2 regions of the Martinezella jaguaris genome follow, and region 1 is predicted to be linked to the other one. Evidence: predicted binding sites of a transcription regulator. Region 1 holds the regulator's gene; the other holds the start of a gene.
What was found. Region 1 encodes LexA, which represses DNA repair genes until DNA is damaged. Its sites were predicted from a motif close to TGTTCNNNNTGTGTTCNG; they were not measured.
Positions count from the first base shown of each region.

Region 1 (7,321 bases):
CACGTCATTCAGATAGCTTTGACGCCGGTCTTTCTGCTTGCAGGCACCGCCGGGTGCCTCAATGTCTTCTCGGCCCGGCTCGCTCGTGTCTCAGATCGGGTCAACAACCTTTTCGAGCGGGTGACTTCAGACGATCCGGATGAAGCACGGCTGCTGCAGCTCTATTATCTGCGACGGCGAACTTTGGCGCTCGAGGTTGCCGTCCTCCTCGGCACGCTATCGGGCGTGTGCACATGCCTAGCAACGCTCGGCCTCATGAGCGGAGCGATTCGCCAGCAGTTTCGCGAACAGATGCTGCTTTGGTTCTTCGGCCTTGCCGTCGTCGCGCTCATGGGCGCTTTTGCGGCCTTTCTCTTCGAGATGTTCCTGGCCGGGCGCAGCATGCTGAAGCAGATAGCCAACGACCGCGCCTTGCTCGAGCGCCGGCGCGAGGGATTGTGAAACATATCTGAAATCCGCCCAGCCTGTTGAATTCGCGCCCGATCTCGTCACGGAAGTACCGATTCCCGCAGTCGCGTCACTCTTAGATTCGGCCCCCTTAGCTTGATCCACCGCCTGCAATTCCGTCATTCGGAGAACATCGTCCTCCAAAGAGCTTATTACGCAAATAGCGTGGCTTTTCATCGCCTTGGAAACACGTGGCTTTCAATCGGAAAAATTCCTTCCATTTCAGATTCCGCTTATATTTCCGATTGTTAGCACACGGATACCCTGAAAAACCGTCGGGCTGGGACCGGTTATGTTCTTATTTCTTTGATGCGGTTACAAAATATTCACCAAAATTTAAGGGCTTGCGGAACACATATGGAACATATAGTGTCCGTTCTGGATTTGTTTCACGACGCTTTTCTCAATTTTGGGGTCCGAAGACGATGTTGACACGCAAGCAGCAGGAACTGCTTCTCTTCATTCACGAACGAATGAAGGAGTCCGGTGTCCCGCCATCTTTCGATGAGATGAAGGATGCGTTGGACCTCGCGTCCAAATCCGGCATTCACCGTCTCATCACTGCTCTGGAAGAGCGTGGCTTCATACGCCGTCTGCCGAACCGGGCTCGCGCGCTGGAGGTCATCAAGCTGCCGGAGGCTTATAGTCCCAGCCTGCAGCCACGCCGCGGCTTTTCGCCGAGCGTCATCGAGGGCAGCCTTGGCAAGCCGCAGCTGGTACCGCCGCCGGCTCCTGCCAGGCCGGTGAATGACGAAAACAACAGTTCCGTTTCCGTACCGGTCATGGGCCGCATTGCTGCCGGTGTACCGATCTCAGCGATCCAGAACAATACCCACGACATCACCGTTCCAGCCGATATGCTTGGCTCGGGCGAACATTATGCGCTTGAAGTCAAAGGCGATTCGATGATCGACGCCGGCATCTTTGACGGCGATACGGTGATTATCCGCAACGCTACGACCGCCAACCCCGGCGATATCGTCGTCGCTCTCGTCGATGATGAAGAGGCAACATTGAAGCGCTTCCGCCGCAAGGGTGCGTCGATCGCGCTTGAAGCGGCTAACCCGGCTTACGAGACCCGCATCTTCGGACCGGATCGCGTCAAAGTGCAGGGCAAGCTCGTCGGCCTCATTCGCCGTTATCACTGACCGGAGACATCGGTGCGATCGGCGCTCCAAAGGTGCCCGATCGCCAATCATAGGCGCGATGCAAATTCCATGGCCGCGTCAAAGTTTGAAACGCGGTTGTTGTTGCCGGTTTGTCGGCGCTGAGGTCCATTTCAATGGAGCCTGTCCGGCGTAGCGTAGCGCCCGTAAAAAGCACTGCGCCGGAGCGGCAGCGATCGAGACGCAGCCGGATGGGAGTCACGACGATATTGGCGGTGTCGCAGGCCGGAGCGAGATAGGCAGCGTTTTCGATGGCGACGAGCATGTCGCCATTATCCAGTATCGCCACGCACCACGCCCCCTTCTGGCAGGCGAAGCCGCCTTCGCCGGTATTGTCCAGCGCCGCATCCATCGCCTTTCGCACGGCAGTCTGCTCGTCGGAACTGAGGCGGCGATGAGCGTCCGATTTGCTGATCTTGGGTAGCTGATTGTCCGGCGGAAGTATCGTCGGCGGATGCTGCTCGGTCATCGCCAGCGCTCGTTGCCACTGCTCGAAGATGAAATCGGGCGGCTTTTCGCGATTGGTCGTCAACGCACCATTCCGCAGCAAGGCGACCAACGTGCCGTCTTCGGAAATTATCAGGTCAGGCTTTCGGACATCAGGGCTGAGTGCGACAATTGCGACCGAACCGATGATCAGAAGCGCACCTGCATGTCGCAGCCACGTCCTCAGCAACGTCATCAGTAAGAAACCGACGATAATCGTTGGGAACAACCAGACTGGCAGTCGCCCGAAGGGAATATTGCCGCCCCAGGCCGCCACCGTTTTGGCAATGACGATGACGATATCAAGTCCCGTGCCGGTGACCTGCCAAAAGGGGGCATCAACACCGAATGGCATCAGCAGCGTCGCCGCCATGCCAAACGGCATCACGATGAAGGAAACGACCGGCATGGCAGCCAAATTGGCGACAAGACCATATGTCGCCAAGCGGTGAAAATGCTCTATCGAGAAGATCGCCGTCGACGCGCCGCCGATAAAGGAGGTCGACAATATGCCGCCGAAGAATCGTGAGACGAAGAGCAGCGGACGCATGATCTGGAAGCGGGAGAGTATGCTTTCCCGATGCCGTCTCCTAGTCCAGAGCGTATAGCCTGACACCAATGCCAGGGTCGCTGCGTAGGACATCTGGAAACTTGGTCCGAGCGCCTGTGACGGCGACAGAATGAGGATGACGATCGCCGACAGCGCCACGTTGCGGAGGCTGAGGGATGGCCGGTCGAAAAGCACGGCGATCAGCATGATCGCCATCATGATGAATGCGCGTTCCGCCGACACACCGAAACCGGAAATAAGATAATAGGCAGTCACCGTGATCAGCGCACCGAAGGCTGCGATCTTCTTCGTTGGCCAGGCCTGTGCCACGCCGAAAAACAGGCTGAGAGCATAACGCAGGCCGACATAGAAAATGCCCGCTGAGAGCGCCATGTTCAGGCCGGAGATGGCGATGATATGCGCAAGGCCGGAGGTCCGTAGCGCTTCCGTCGTATCCTTTGAGATTGCGCGTCTCTCATCGGTGACAAGAGAAGCCGCAAAGGCGCCGGTGTCACCAGGCAGCAGCATTCTGATTCTGTCGCCGATGCTGCTGCGCAAGCCAGCAAGCCAGATATCCGCTTTGTCGAGAATCGATCTTTCGGCAATATCTCCGGCCGGTGACAATAGCGTCGGCGTTCCATACACGAAGCCATTTGCGCCGATGCCGTCGAAATAGGCGCTGAAGGCAAAATCGTTGAGGCCGGGCAAGGCGGGTCCGGCCGGCGGCGTCAGACGCGCCCTGCCTTGGATGCGATCGCCAAGTTCGAAAGGCTGCGGCTGCTTGCGCTCGAAGATGGTGACACGCTCCGGCTGCCGCCGAATTGCTGGTTTTTCCGTTGCCTCGAGAGCGACGACATAACGCCAACGCCCCTTGTCGTCGGCCTCGCGCCGTTCGATCCCCCCGGTGATGGTGGTCGTGACCGCGGAGTCGAGCATTACGGTTGATGCGCGCCAGGTTTCGCATTGTGCCAAAGCCATGCCGGCGCTCAGCAGCATGCCGGCAAACAGCAAGTGCCGCGGCACTCGGCCCACCTCCCGCTTGAGGAAGAAACTGACCGCGAAAATCAGGAGAGCGGCAAAAACGGCCTGCGGCGGCGGATCGGCGCCAGCCGTGAACCAAAAAATCGCGCCGGTGCCGATATAGACCGGAGCAAAAAGCACTGCGCGACCATGCGCCGCCTCTTCTTCGGCCAAATGGTAAATGGTGAGTCTGATACTGGCCGCCGCGAGACGAAGACGCGCAACAAGCGGCACGTGATCCTGCGTCCGCTGCGGTTGGGTCACTTTGGCACGAAGAATAGTGGCGGTCATGCCGCGGTCACGCACGGCAACCGCAGCAATATCCCGGCTATCCGCCGGCTGATCCGGTGCCTCTAAATTAGGCATTCGCCCCCACGCCTACGCAAAACTACAGCTATAACGGGATTTTTGCCGTCACCGTACGGTGAATTCAACCGAAATCGGCCTGATCGTCAAGAAATGACAGCAATCTGCAGATGAACAAGGCAGATCGGCTTATCGCAGTGCCCAAAAGTTGATACTGCAATGCACAAATAGGCGTAAGGATAACTTGGCATTAGGCTCTGGATCATATAGCTAATCGTTAGCCGCTTAACCCTTTGGCGCTTTTTAAGGCGTCAATCCCGCCAAATCTTGGAGGATCAGCATGACGGAACAAAGCGCGAAACTAACTTGGGGCGAAAAGACGGTGGAGCTCCCGGTGAAAACCGGAACCATCGGCCCAAGTGTCATTGATATTGGTGCCCTTTATAAGAACACCTCCACTTTCACTTACGATCCTGGCTTCACTTCGACTGCGTCGTGCGAATCCAGCATCACTTTTATTGATGGCGACGAAGGCGTTCTGCTGCATCGCGGTTATCCGATCGAACAGCTTGCCGAACACGGCGATTTCCTTGAAGTCTGCTACTTGCTGCTCTACGGCGAATTGCCGACCGCAGCTCAGAAGAAGGACTTCGATTATCGCGTCGTGCACCACACCATGGTGCATGAGCAGATGTCCCGCTTCTTCACCGGCTTCCGCCGCGATGCGCATCCGATGGCCGTAATGTGCGGCTGCGTCGGCGCTCTGTCGGCTTTCTATCACGACTCGACCGACATCACCGATCCGCACCAGCGCATGGTTGCGAGCCTACGCATGATCGCCAAGATGCCGACGCTTGCCGCCATGGCCTACAAGTACCATATCGGCCAGCCCTTCGTTTACCCGAAGAACGATCTCGACTACGCGTCGAATTTCTTGCGCATGTGTTTTGCAGTGCCCTGCGAGGAATATGTGGTCAACCCGGTGCTCGCCCGCGCCATGGACCGCATCTTTATCCTGCACGCCGATCACGAGCAGAACGCTTCGACCTCGACGGTTCGCCTCGCCGGCTCCTCGGGCGCCAATCCGTTTGCCTGCATCGCTGCCGGCATCGCCTGCCTCTGGGGTCCTGCCCATGGCGGCGCCAATGAAGCTGCGCTGAACATGCTGACGGAAATCGGCACGGTCGATCGCATCCCGGAATACATCGCCCGCGCCAAGGACAAAAACGATCCGTTCCGCCTGATGGGCTTCGGCCACCGCGTCTACAAGAACTACGATCCGCGCGCCAAGATCATGCAGAAGACGGCGCACGAAGTTCTCGGCGAACTCGGCATCAAAGACGATCCGTTGCTCGACATCGCGATCGAACTCGAGCGTATCGCACTGACCGATGACTATTTCATCGAGAAGAAGCTCTACCCGAATGTCGACTTCTATTCCGGCATTACGCTGAAGGCTCTGGGCTTCCCCACCACCATGTTCACGGTGCTGTTCGCTCTTGCCCGCACCGTCGGCTGGATCGCTCAGTGGAACGAAATGATCGAAGATCCGGATCAGCGTATCGGCCGCCCGCGCCAGCTTTACATCGGCGCAGCGCAGCGCGAATACGTTCCGGTTTCCAAGCGTTAAGCCGAAAAGCAAACAACAAAAAAAACCCGGTCAGAAATGGCCGGGTTTTTTCTTGGACAAGACATCGAGAACGATCGCCGCCGCCTTTTCGCCGGGTGGCTCTTCAGTCTGCATACGCTGCCACACCAGATCATAGCCCTGAAGCATGGCCGCCCGCTCCGTCGTATCGTTGGACAGTCGCTCCATGTAGCGCGCCAGCAGGCCGGGCAGCAGCACGTCGTTGATCAGCTCGGGTAAGACCGCATAATCCGCAATCAGGTTCGGCAAGGCCGCTGTCCAGGTCTTGATGCGCGTCATCACAAACCGGGCGAGCCACTCGGTCTTGTAGGTCGAGACAACGGGGACACCGGCAAGCCCCAGTTCCAGGATCACCGTGCCGGAGGCCGCCATCGCCGCATCCGCTTCCGCAAAAGCGTTCCACTTGGCATCCTGACCGACGAAAACATCCGGCTTGACGCTCCAGTTTTCAAGGAGGGAACGCACCAATGCCTCCTGTCGCGGAACGGTGGGCAGCAGGTAACGAACGCGATCATCTCGCCGGCTAAGCTCCAGTACCGCCTGCTCGAAAACCGGCAGAAGCTGGCGGATTTCCGAGGAGCGCGAACCAGGCAACAGCAGGATCGTCTTCTCGCCATCAGGCGCACTCAGAACGCGAAGCTTGCGCCGGCGGCGGGTCTCGAGCAGGCTCGGATCCACTGTCAGGCGATGGCCGACATAGGTCGTCGCCGGCCCCGCCAGCCGCTGCATTGCCGCCGGCTCGAACGGCAGGATTGCCAACACGTGATCGACATAGGCGAGCATTTTCTGCGCGCGGTACTCTTTCCACGCCCAGACGCTCGGACAGACATAATCGACGACCGGCAAATCCGGCAGCGCTGCGCGCACTTTTTTGGCGACGCGATGGGTGAAATCCGGGCTATCAATGATCAGAAGGACATCAGGCTTGGCCGCGATGATGGCGTCCGCCGTCTGACGGATGCGAGCAAGCAGTTTCGGCAAGCGCTTGATAACCTGCGCAAAACCCATGATCGACAGTTCGGAATAATCGAAAAGCGAGCGCAAGCCCTGCGCCTCCAACGCATCGCCGCCGACGCCTATCAGTTCCACAGGACCGTCGAATCGTTGCTTCAGTGCCGCGACGAGATCGCCGCCGAGCAGATCGCCGGAGACCTCACCAGCGACTACAGCCAGCTTCAATGGCACGCCGCTCACATGAAGCCCTCCGCGCTGAGGCCACGGTCGATGCCGCAGACGAAAAGCCCGGTCTCGTCAGCAGCAGCGATGACCGCCTCGCGGTCGAGCACCAGCGCCCTGCCCGCCTCGACGGCAACACCGGCAAGACCAGCCTTCTTGGCGTTGAGCACAGTCGAAACTCCGATCGATGGCAGATCGGCGCGCACATCTTGCTGCGGCTTGCAGAGCTTGACCAGCACGCCGCGGCGACGCGTTGATATGCGCCCCTCAGCCCGCAAACTTGCGACACGCTCGATCATCTTGTCCGTGCCCTCGGCGCCTTCCAGCGCCACGACGCGACCGCCGACGCTGACGGCGCCCTGCCCGACATCCAGCAGCCCCAAGGCATCGGCTGCCTTTGCACCTTGCGCGATATCGCGCAGGTCCTCTTCCGACGGCGAGAGGCGGCCAAGTGGCCCGGTGGTCGCCAGTAGATCCGGTGCGATTTCATGTGCGCCGACGACCCGGACGCCACCGGCCTCG
Region 1 covers NZ_CP032694.1:1,994,106-2,001,426, reverse strand. The annotation lists gene CCGE525_RS09845 (DUF2721 domain-containing protein) at 1-441, shown strand, start outside; gene lexA (transcriptional repressor LexA) at 873-1,595, shown strand; gene CCGE525_RS09835 (ComEC/Rec2 family competence protein) at 1,576-4,035, opposite strand; gene gltA (citrate synthase) at 4,316-5,605, shown strand; gene lpxB (lipid-A-disaccharide synthase) at 5,636-6,817, opposite strand; gene CCGE525_RS09820 (LpxI family protein) at 6,814-7,321, opposite strand, start outside.

Region 2 (7,321 bases), 680 kb from region 1:
GAAGGAACAGCCGACCGGCAGCTTGAAGCGCTCCGCGAACTGCCGGATACCGGCAACCGCCTCTTCGTTCCAGCGGGTGCCGCCAAGGATGACCATTGGCCGTTCGGCTGCGATCAGACGCAGATAGAGATCGTCGATCTGGCTGCGGCCTGGATGGGCCGCTACCGGCATATAGCGCTTGGCAGGCGGGGCATCGACTTCGTCGCGCAGCATGTCCTCGGGCAGGGTCAGCACGACGGGGCCGGGCCGTCCCGATGTCGCGACGGCGAAGGCGCGGGTGACGAATTCCGGAATGCGGGCGGCATCGTCGATCTCGCCGACCCATTTGGCGAATTCGGTGAAGGCTCGCCGGAATTCGACCTCCTGGAAGGCTTCGCGCTCGCGTGCGTCCCGTTGGACCTGGCCGATGAAGAGGATCATCGGGATCGAATCCTGCCGCGCAATATGCAGGCCTGCGGAGGCATTGGTCGCGCCCGGACCGCGCGTGACCATGCAGATGCCGGGTTCGCCCGTCAAACGGCCCCAAGCGTCCGCCATCATCGCCGCGCCACCCTCCTGGCGGCAGACGAGCACGTCGATATCGCTGTCATGCAGCGCATCGAGCACGGCGAGAAAGCTTTCGCCGGGAACGCAGGAAATTCGCCGGACGCCGTTTGCCTTCAGGGCTTCGACGATGAGTTGGCCGCCGGTGCGCTTCATTATTTTGCCTTTCCTTCCAGTTCCGCCAGTTCGGCGAGAACCTCCTCCTGATGTTCGCCAAGACGCGGGCTCGGCCGCGTATAGGTCAACGGCGTTTCCGACAAGACGACCGGTGTGCGCACGCTCGGGATGACGGTGCCGGCAGCGTCCTCGAGATCGAGCCGCAAACTGCGAGCCTGGATCTGTGGATCGGCAAACATGTCTTCGATCGTATTGATGGCGCCCGCCGGGACCGCACTGTCCTCGCAGGCTTTCAACAGATCCGCTTTCTTCCATGAAAGCGTTTTCGCCGAGATGAAAGTGCGGACTTCGTCACGATGGGCGACGCGGGCCTTGTTGGTCGCATAGCGTTCGTCATTCGCCCGCTCGTCGATGCCGAGGATCGCGCAGAGGCGGCGGAACTGCCCGTCATTGCCGACAGCAAGGATCAGATAGCCATCGGCCGTCGGCACGACCTCATAGGGCGAGATATTGGGATGGGCATTGCCAAGGCGCGTGGGGGCCTTGCCGGAGATCAGGTAGTTCATGTTCTGATTGGCGAGCACGGCGGATTGCACGTCGAGCAGCGCCATATCGACAAGCTGGCCTTCGCCGGTCTTCAATGCATGGATCAGAGCCGCTTCGATCGCGGAGACAGCATAGATACCGGTGAAGATATCGGCGATCGCGACGCCTGCTTTCATCGGTTGCCCATCCGGCTCGCCGGTGATCGACATGAAGCCGGACATGCCCTGAACGATATAATCATAGCCAGCGAGGCCGGCATAGGGGCCGGTCTGGCCGAAGCCGGTGATCGAACAATAGACCAATTTGGGATTGATCTTCTTGAGGCTCTCGTGGTCCAACCCGTATTTGACCAGACCGCCGAGCTTGAAATTCTCGATCAGCACATCGGCGGTCATGACCAGCCGCCGAACGAGGGCCTGGCCCTCTTCGGTCTTGAGGTCGGCGACGACGGAACGTTTGCCGCGATTGGCGGAATGGTAATAGGCGGCCGAAAGGTTTTCCCCATCCTTGCCCTCGACGAAAGGCGGACCCCATTGGCGCGTATCGTCGCCTCCATTCGGGTTCTCGACTTTGATGACATCGGCGCCGAGATCAGCCAGCATCTGCCCTGCCCAGGGGCCGGCAAGAACGCGGGCCAATTCGATGACGCGAATGCCTGAAAGGGGCGGTTTCTTGGTCTTATTGTCGGTCATGTCGGTCCAGATGGGCGGCTACGGCGCGAAAGTGGTCTCAGATGTATCGGATACGGGCCTGGAAGCAAAGCGCCGCTCGCGCCAGAGAATGTAGAGGCCTGAGGCCATGATGATAAAAATGCCGGCCCATTTGATCAGATCCGGGAAGTTGTGGAAGACCAGCCAGCCAAAGATCGTTGCCGAGACGATCTCGAAATACTGCAGCGGCGCCAGCGTCGAGGCCGGTGCGGCGCGATAGGCATGGACAGTGAGGATGCCGGAGGCTGCGGCGGTGACGCCGACGCCCAGAAGATAGGCCATCGCGGTACCATCAGGGATGACGGAAGCGATGATGGGTGAGCCCGAGCCGTGACCGATCGCGAGCAGAATGAGGCAGATGGCCATGCCCCAGAGACCGGTTTGGAACTGCATCGGCCAGGCATCCTCGCTGTGCGAGACGACGCGCGTGATCATCACATAGACGGCGACGCAGAGCGCGGTGACGACGGGCAACAACGCCACGAAGCCGACCTGCTCGAAGCTCGGCTGAATGATCAACATCGCGCCGAAAAAGCCGACGGCGCAGGCCGTGTAGCGTCGCCAACCGATCGTTTCCTTCAGGAAGATGCTGCTGAGGATGGTCAGCATGATCGGTTCGACGAAGAAAATGGCGATGGCGTCGGCTACCTCCATGACTTGCAGCGTCGTGACGAAAGAGACCATCGACAGCGTCAGCACGCCGGCGCGAATGGCATGCACCCCGCTGCGGCGCAGAGACCATCTGCCCCACTGGCCGCGCAGGGCCAACATCGGCAGCGCGAACAGCCACTGAAAGATGAAACGGGCGGCGGTGACTTCCGCCGGCGGAATGGTGGTCGCGGCAAGCTTCGAGAAAATGTCGACGATCGGTGACAGGAAAACGGACAGGAACATCATCAACAGGCCGAATGTCAATTCCGACTGACGCAAACGGGGCAGGGAACTGCCGGTGGAACTCATTCGAACATTCCTTTGGGAATCAGGCCCTTGCCGTCACTTGCTGACACCAGTCCGCAAAATCCGAAATGGCTGCGGCCGCGCCGATCTCGTTCAGCGTCTCATGCCGCATGTCCTGATGGATGGCCATGGTGATATGCGAGAATCCGGCCTTTTTCAAATGGTTTGACAGCCAGGAAATCGCTTTTCCATTATTCGTCGCCGGGTCATGTCCGCCGCCGACGAGATGGATCGGCATCTCGCGCTTGAGCCGATCGAGATGGGCCTTTTGCGGCGCGCGGAAGGTTAGCTCGAAAATATCCAGCCATAGCGAGACTGAGGCATCGAAGCCGCAGAGCGGGTCGGCGATGTACTTATCGACCTCCTCGGGAATGCGCGACAGCCAATCGAATTCGGTGCGGCGGTTTGCGATCGATTGGCCCCAGGCGCCGAAGGTCAGCTTCGGCAGCAACCCACTCGGGACGTCGGAACCCTTCAGCATGCGTTCCGCCTTCAGGATGACCTGAGCAGCGCGCCCGGCAAGCCCCGGATTGAAGTTCGCGTTCCAGACAGTGACCGCGTCGAATTTGTTCGGATGCGTCACTGCCACGTTGAGGCTAATCAGCCCACCCATTGAATGGCCGAAGAGCGTTACCGGCAGGCCGGGATGGGCGGCGGCGGCAAGCTCACGCATGGCCAGCACATCGGCAATGACCGCATCAACGCCGTTGCGCCTTGCGAAGCGGCCGAGTGGCGCCTCGGCAGCTGTTGTATCGCCGTGGCCGCGGTGATCGTGAGCGTAGACATGAAAGCCGCCCGCCGCCATGGCTCCGGCGAAACGTTCGTAGCGACGGGAATGTTCGGCAAGGCCGTGGCTGATGAGAAGCACGCCAAGCGCGTCGCCCTCAGCCGGCGCATGATGATAGGCGAGTGTCGCGCCCGTTGGGCTAGCCAGATGCCTCGTCTCGGCGAACATGATGCACGTTTCCTCCCCATGTGAACGAAAGGTCATCGCCGACGGGATTGCAATGGACGGCGAGTGAAGCTCACAGAAATAAATGTTCGTGGTTTTTGCGATTCAGGGTTGCGTGCCGCAAATCAAACTGCTTATTTGTTCTCATATTGTTCTGTTTTTGGAGGTGTGGAATGAGGCCTTGGCTTCAGGGGTTTGCAGTTGCGGTTCTGACCGCGGTGGTGATGGCGACGAGTGCCGTGGCGCAGGAAAACAGCCGTGGCCGGACGCGATTTATTCTGGCGGCAAGTTGGGAACCCGCTTTCTGCGCGACGAACCAAAAGAAGGCAGAGTGCCGAAATCAATCACCGAACAATTTCGACGCCAAGAACTTTTCGCTACATGGTCTCTGGCCAATGCGGCAGGAATATTGCGACGTTTCCGATGATTTGAAGCAATCCGATAGTAGCAACGATTGGAAAGACCTGCCGGCTGTTCAACTGTCGGCAGAAACCAAGGCCGCACTGGACAAAGTCATGCCCGGCACGCAATCGGGTCTGGAGCGGCATGAATGGATCAAACACGGCAGTTGCACCAAGCTCAGCGCCGATGATTATTTCGGGGCGGCGGTGGGTTTGATCAATGAACTCAATGGTTCGGCCGTGCGTGATCTTTTCGCGCAGAATATCGGCAAGACGCTTAATGCCGAAGCCATCAAGGCCGCTTTCGACAAGAGTTTTGGCGAAGGCGCCAGCGGTCGCGTGAAGATGAGCTGCCGCCAAGTCGGCAAGGTGCGCGTGATCTCGGAACTGACGATCGGCCTGTCGGAAGACGCTATTCAGCCGTCGGAAGGAAACGAGCCGCGTCTCGAGCAACTGATCCAGGGTGCCGGCAGCACATCATTCGGCTGCGATCAGGGCGTGGTGGACGCAGCAGGTTTCTGACATCCGACAAGCGGCTCGGCGCGGATAATTGCCCTCGGACAAGGTTTCGCCGTTGCCCGAGGGCGGGGTTTCGCCTACATAGCGGCACAATTCGAAATGTTATCCGCCCGTGGAGTAACCCAAGCTATGGCACGTCAGTTCATCTACCATATGGCCGGTCTGAATAAGGCCTATGGCGCCAAGAAGATTCTCGAAAATATTCATCTCTCCTTTTATCCCGACGCCAAGATCGGCATTCTCGGCCCGAACGGCGCCGGTAAGTCGACCGTTTTGCGCATCATGGCCGGCCTCGACAAGGAATATACCGGCGAGGCCTGGCTGGCCGAAGGGGCCACCATCGGCTATCTGCCGCAGGAGCCGCAGCTGGATCCCAACAAGACGGTTTTCGAAAACGTCATGGAAGGCGTCGCTAAGAAGACGGCGGTGCTCGATCGTTACAACGAACTGATGATGAACTATTCCGACGAGACTGCGGAAGAGGGCGCCAAGCTCCAGGACATCATCGACAGCCAGAACCTCTGGGATCTGGAAAGCCAGGTCGAGATGGCGATGGAAGCATTGTGCTGCCCGCCGCGCGATGCCGACGTCACCAACCTCTCCGGCGGCGAACGCCGCCGTGTGGCGCTGTGCAAGCTGCTTCTGTCGCAGCCGGACCTGCTGCTGCTCGACGAACCGACCAACCATCTCGACGCCGAGACCATCGCCTGGCTGGAAAAGCACCTGCGCGACTATCCAGGCGCCGTGATGATGATCACCCACGACCGCTACTTCCTCGACAATGTTACCGGCTGGATTCTCGAACTCGACCGCGGCCGTGGTATTCCCTACGAAGGCAACTACTCCGCCTATCTACAGGCCAAGGCCAAGCGCATGCTGCAGGAAGCCCGCGAAGAAGCCGGCCGCCAGAAGACGATCAGCCGCGAACAGGAATGGATCGCCTCCAGCCCCAAGGCCCGTCAGGCCAAGTCCAAGGCGCGTATCAACGCTTACGAACAGCTGGTCGATGCCGCCGAAAAGCAGCGTCCCGGTGATGCGCAGATCATCATTCCGGTCAGCGAGCGTCTCGGCCAGGTGGTGATCGAGATGGAGGGCATCACCAAGGGCTTCGAAGGCCGCACGTTGGTCAACGATCTGTCGATCAAGCTGCCGCCGGGCGGCATCGTCGGCATCATCGGCCCGAACGGTGCCGGCAAGACGACCCTATTCAAGATGATCACCGGGCAGGAAAAGCCGGATTCCGGCTCGATCCGCATCGGCGAGACGGTGCAGCTCAGCTATGTCGACCAGAGCCGCGACGCGCTTGACGGCAATAAGACCGTATGGGAGGAAATCTCCGGCGGCGCTGAAGTCATCAAGCTCGGCAAGTTCGACATGAACTCGCGTGCCTATTGCGGCGCCTTCAACTTCAAGGGCGGTGACCAGCAGCAGAAGGTCGGCAATCTCTCCGGCGGTCAGCGCAACCGCGTTCACCTGGCCAAGCTGCTGAAGGCTGGCGGCAACGTGCTTCTGCTCGACGAACCGACCAACGACCTCGATACGGAAACGCTGGGGGCGCTGGAAAGCGCGCTCGAAAACTTCGCCGGCTGCGCCATCATCATCAGCCATGATCGCATGTTCCTCGACCGCCTGGCCACGCATATCCTGGCCTTTGAAGGCGAAGGCCATGTCGAATGGTTCGAGGGCAATTTCGAAGATTACGAGCAGGACAAGATCCGCCGCCTCGGCCCCGATGCTCTCAATCCGGGCAGCCAGGCGCACAAGCGGCTGACACGCTAAAGCTCGCATATTTCGGCTCATCGAGAGCTGCGCTTCTGAACTACCCCCGAAAGTTGGATGTAAACCTTCGGGGGTTTTTCTTTGTCTTGACACGGGAAGCGCATATTCCTGAGCCGACAGAAACTAACAGATCTCCGACATTGAATTCTCTCAAGGGGCAATTGGCCCTTGCAGATTGCACGCAAATCACATAAAGATATCTTTATATCTTGATTGGGTGGTGGATGACGGATCTGGTGAAATTCGGTTTGGATGGTCTGGTGGATGTGCTGAAGGCGGCAGGCGAGCCTACGCGGCTGCGGCTGCTGGCGCTTCTTGCCGCCGGCGATCTCACCGTCACCGATCTTACCGAAATTCTCGGCCAGTCGCAGCCCCGTATTTCACGGCATCTGAAGCTGCTCGGCGAGGCTGGCCTGATTGACCGCTATCAGGAGGGCGCGTGGGCCTATTTCCGTCTGAAGCAGGAAGGCAAGGCGGTCATCCTCGTGCGCACGCTTCTCCGGCACGCGGCTGAAAATGATCCGGTATTGCTGCGCGACGGCGAGCGGCTTGCCGCCGTCAAGCGCATCCGTGCCGAGCGGGCGCAAGCCTACTTCAGCCGCAATGCAGCCGAATGGGACGAACTGCGCCGCCTGCATGTGGCTGATGAGGATGTCGACAAGGCTCTGATCGAGTTGATCGGCCCGCAGCAGATCGACTCTTTCCTCGATCTTGGCACCGGTACAGGCCGCATGCTGCAATTGCTGGCGGGCCATTATCGCCGTGCGGTCGGCATCGATGCCAGCCGCGACATGCTG
Region 2 covers NZ_CP032694.1:2,670,529-2,677,849, reverse strand. The annotation lists gene CCGE525_RS13050 (thiamine pyrophosphate-binding protein) at 1-699, opposite strand, end outside; gene caiB (succinate--glutarate CoA-transferase) at 699-1,898, opposite strand; gene CCGE525_RS13040 (DMT family transporter) at 1,917-2,876, opposite strand; gene CCGE525_RS13035 (alpha/beta fold hydrolase) at 2,896-3,828, opposite strand; gene CCGE525_RS13030 (ribonuclease T2 family protein) at 3,999-4,748, shown strand; gene ettA (energy-dependent translational throttle protein EttA) at 4,875-6,524, shown strand; gene CCGE525_RS13020 (ArsR/SmtB family transcription factor) at 6,749-7,321, shown strand, end outside.
Region 2: the regulator LexA is predicted to act here: its motif matches at 3,965-3,982, upstream of CCGE525_RS13030 (ribonuclease T2 family protein).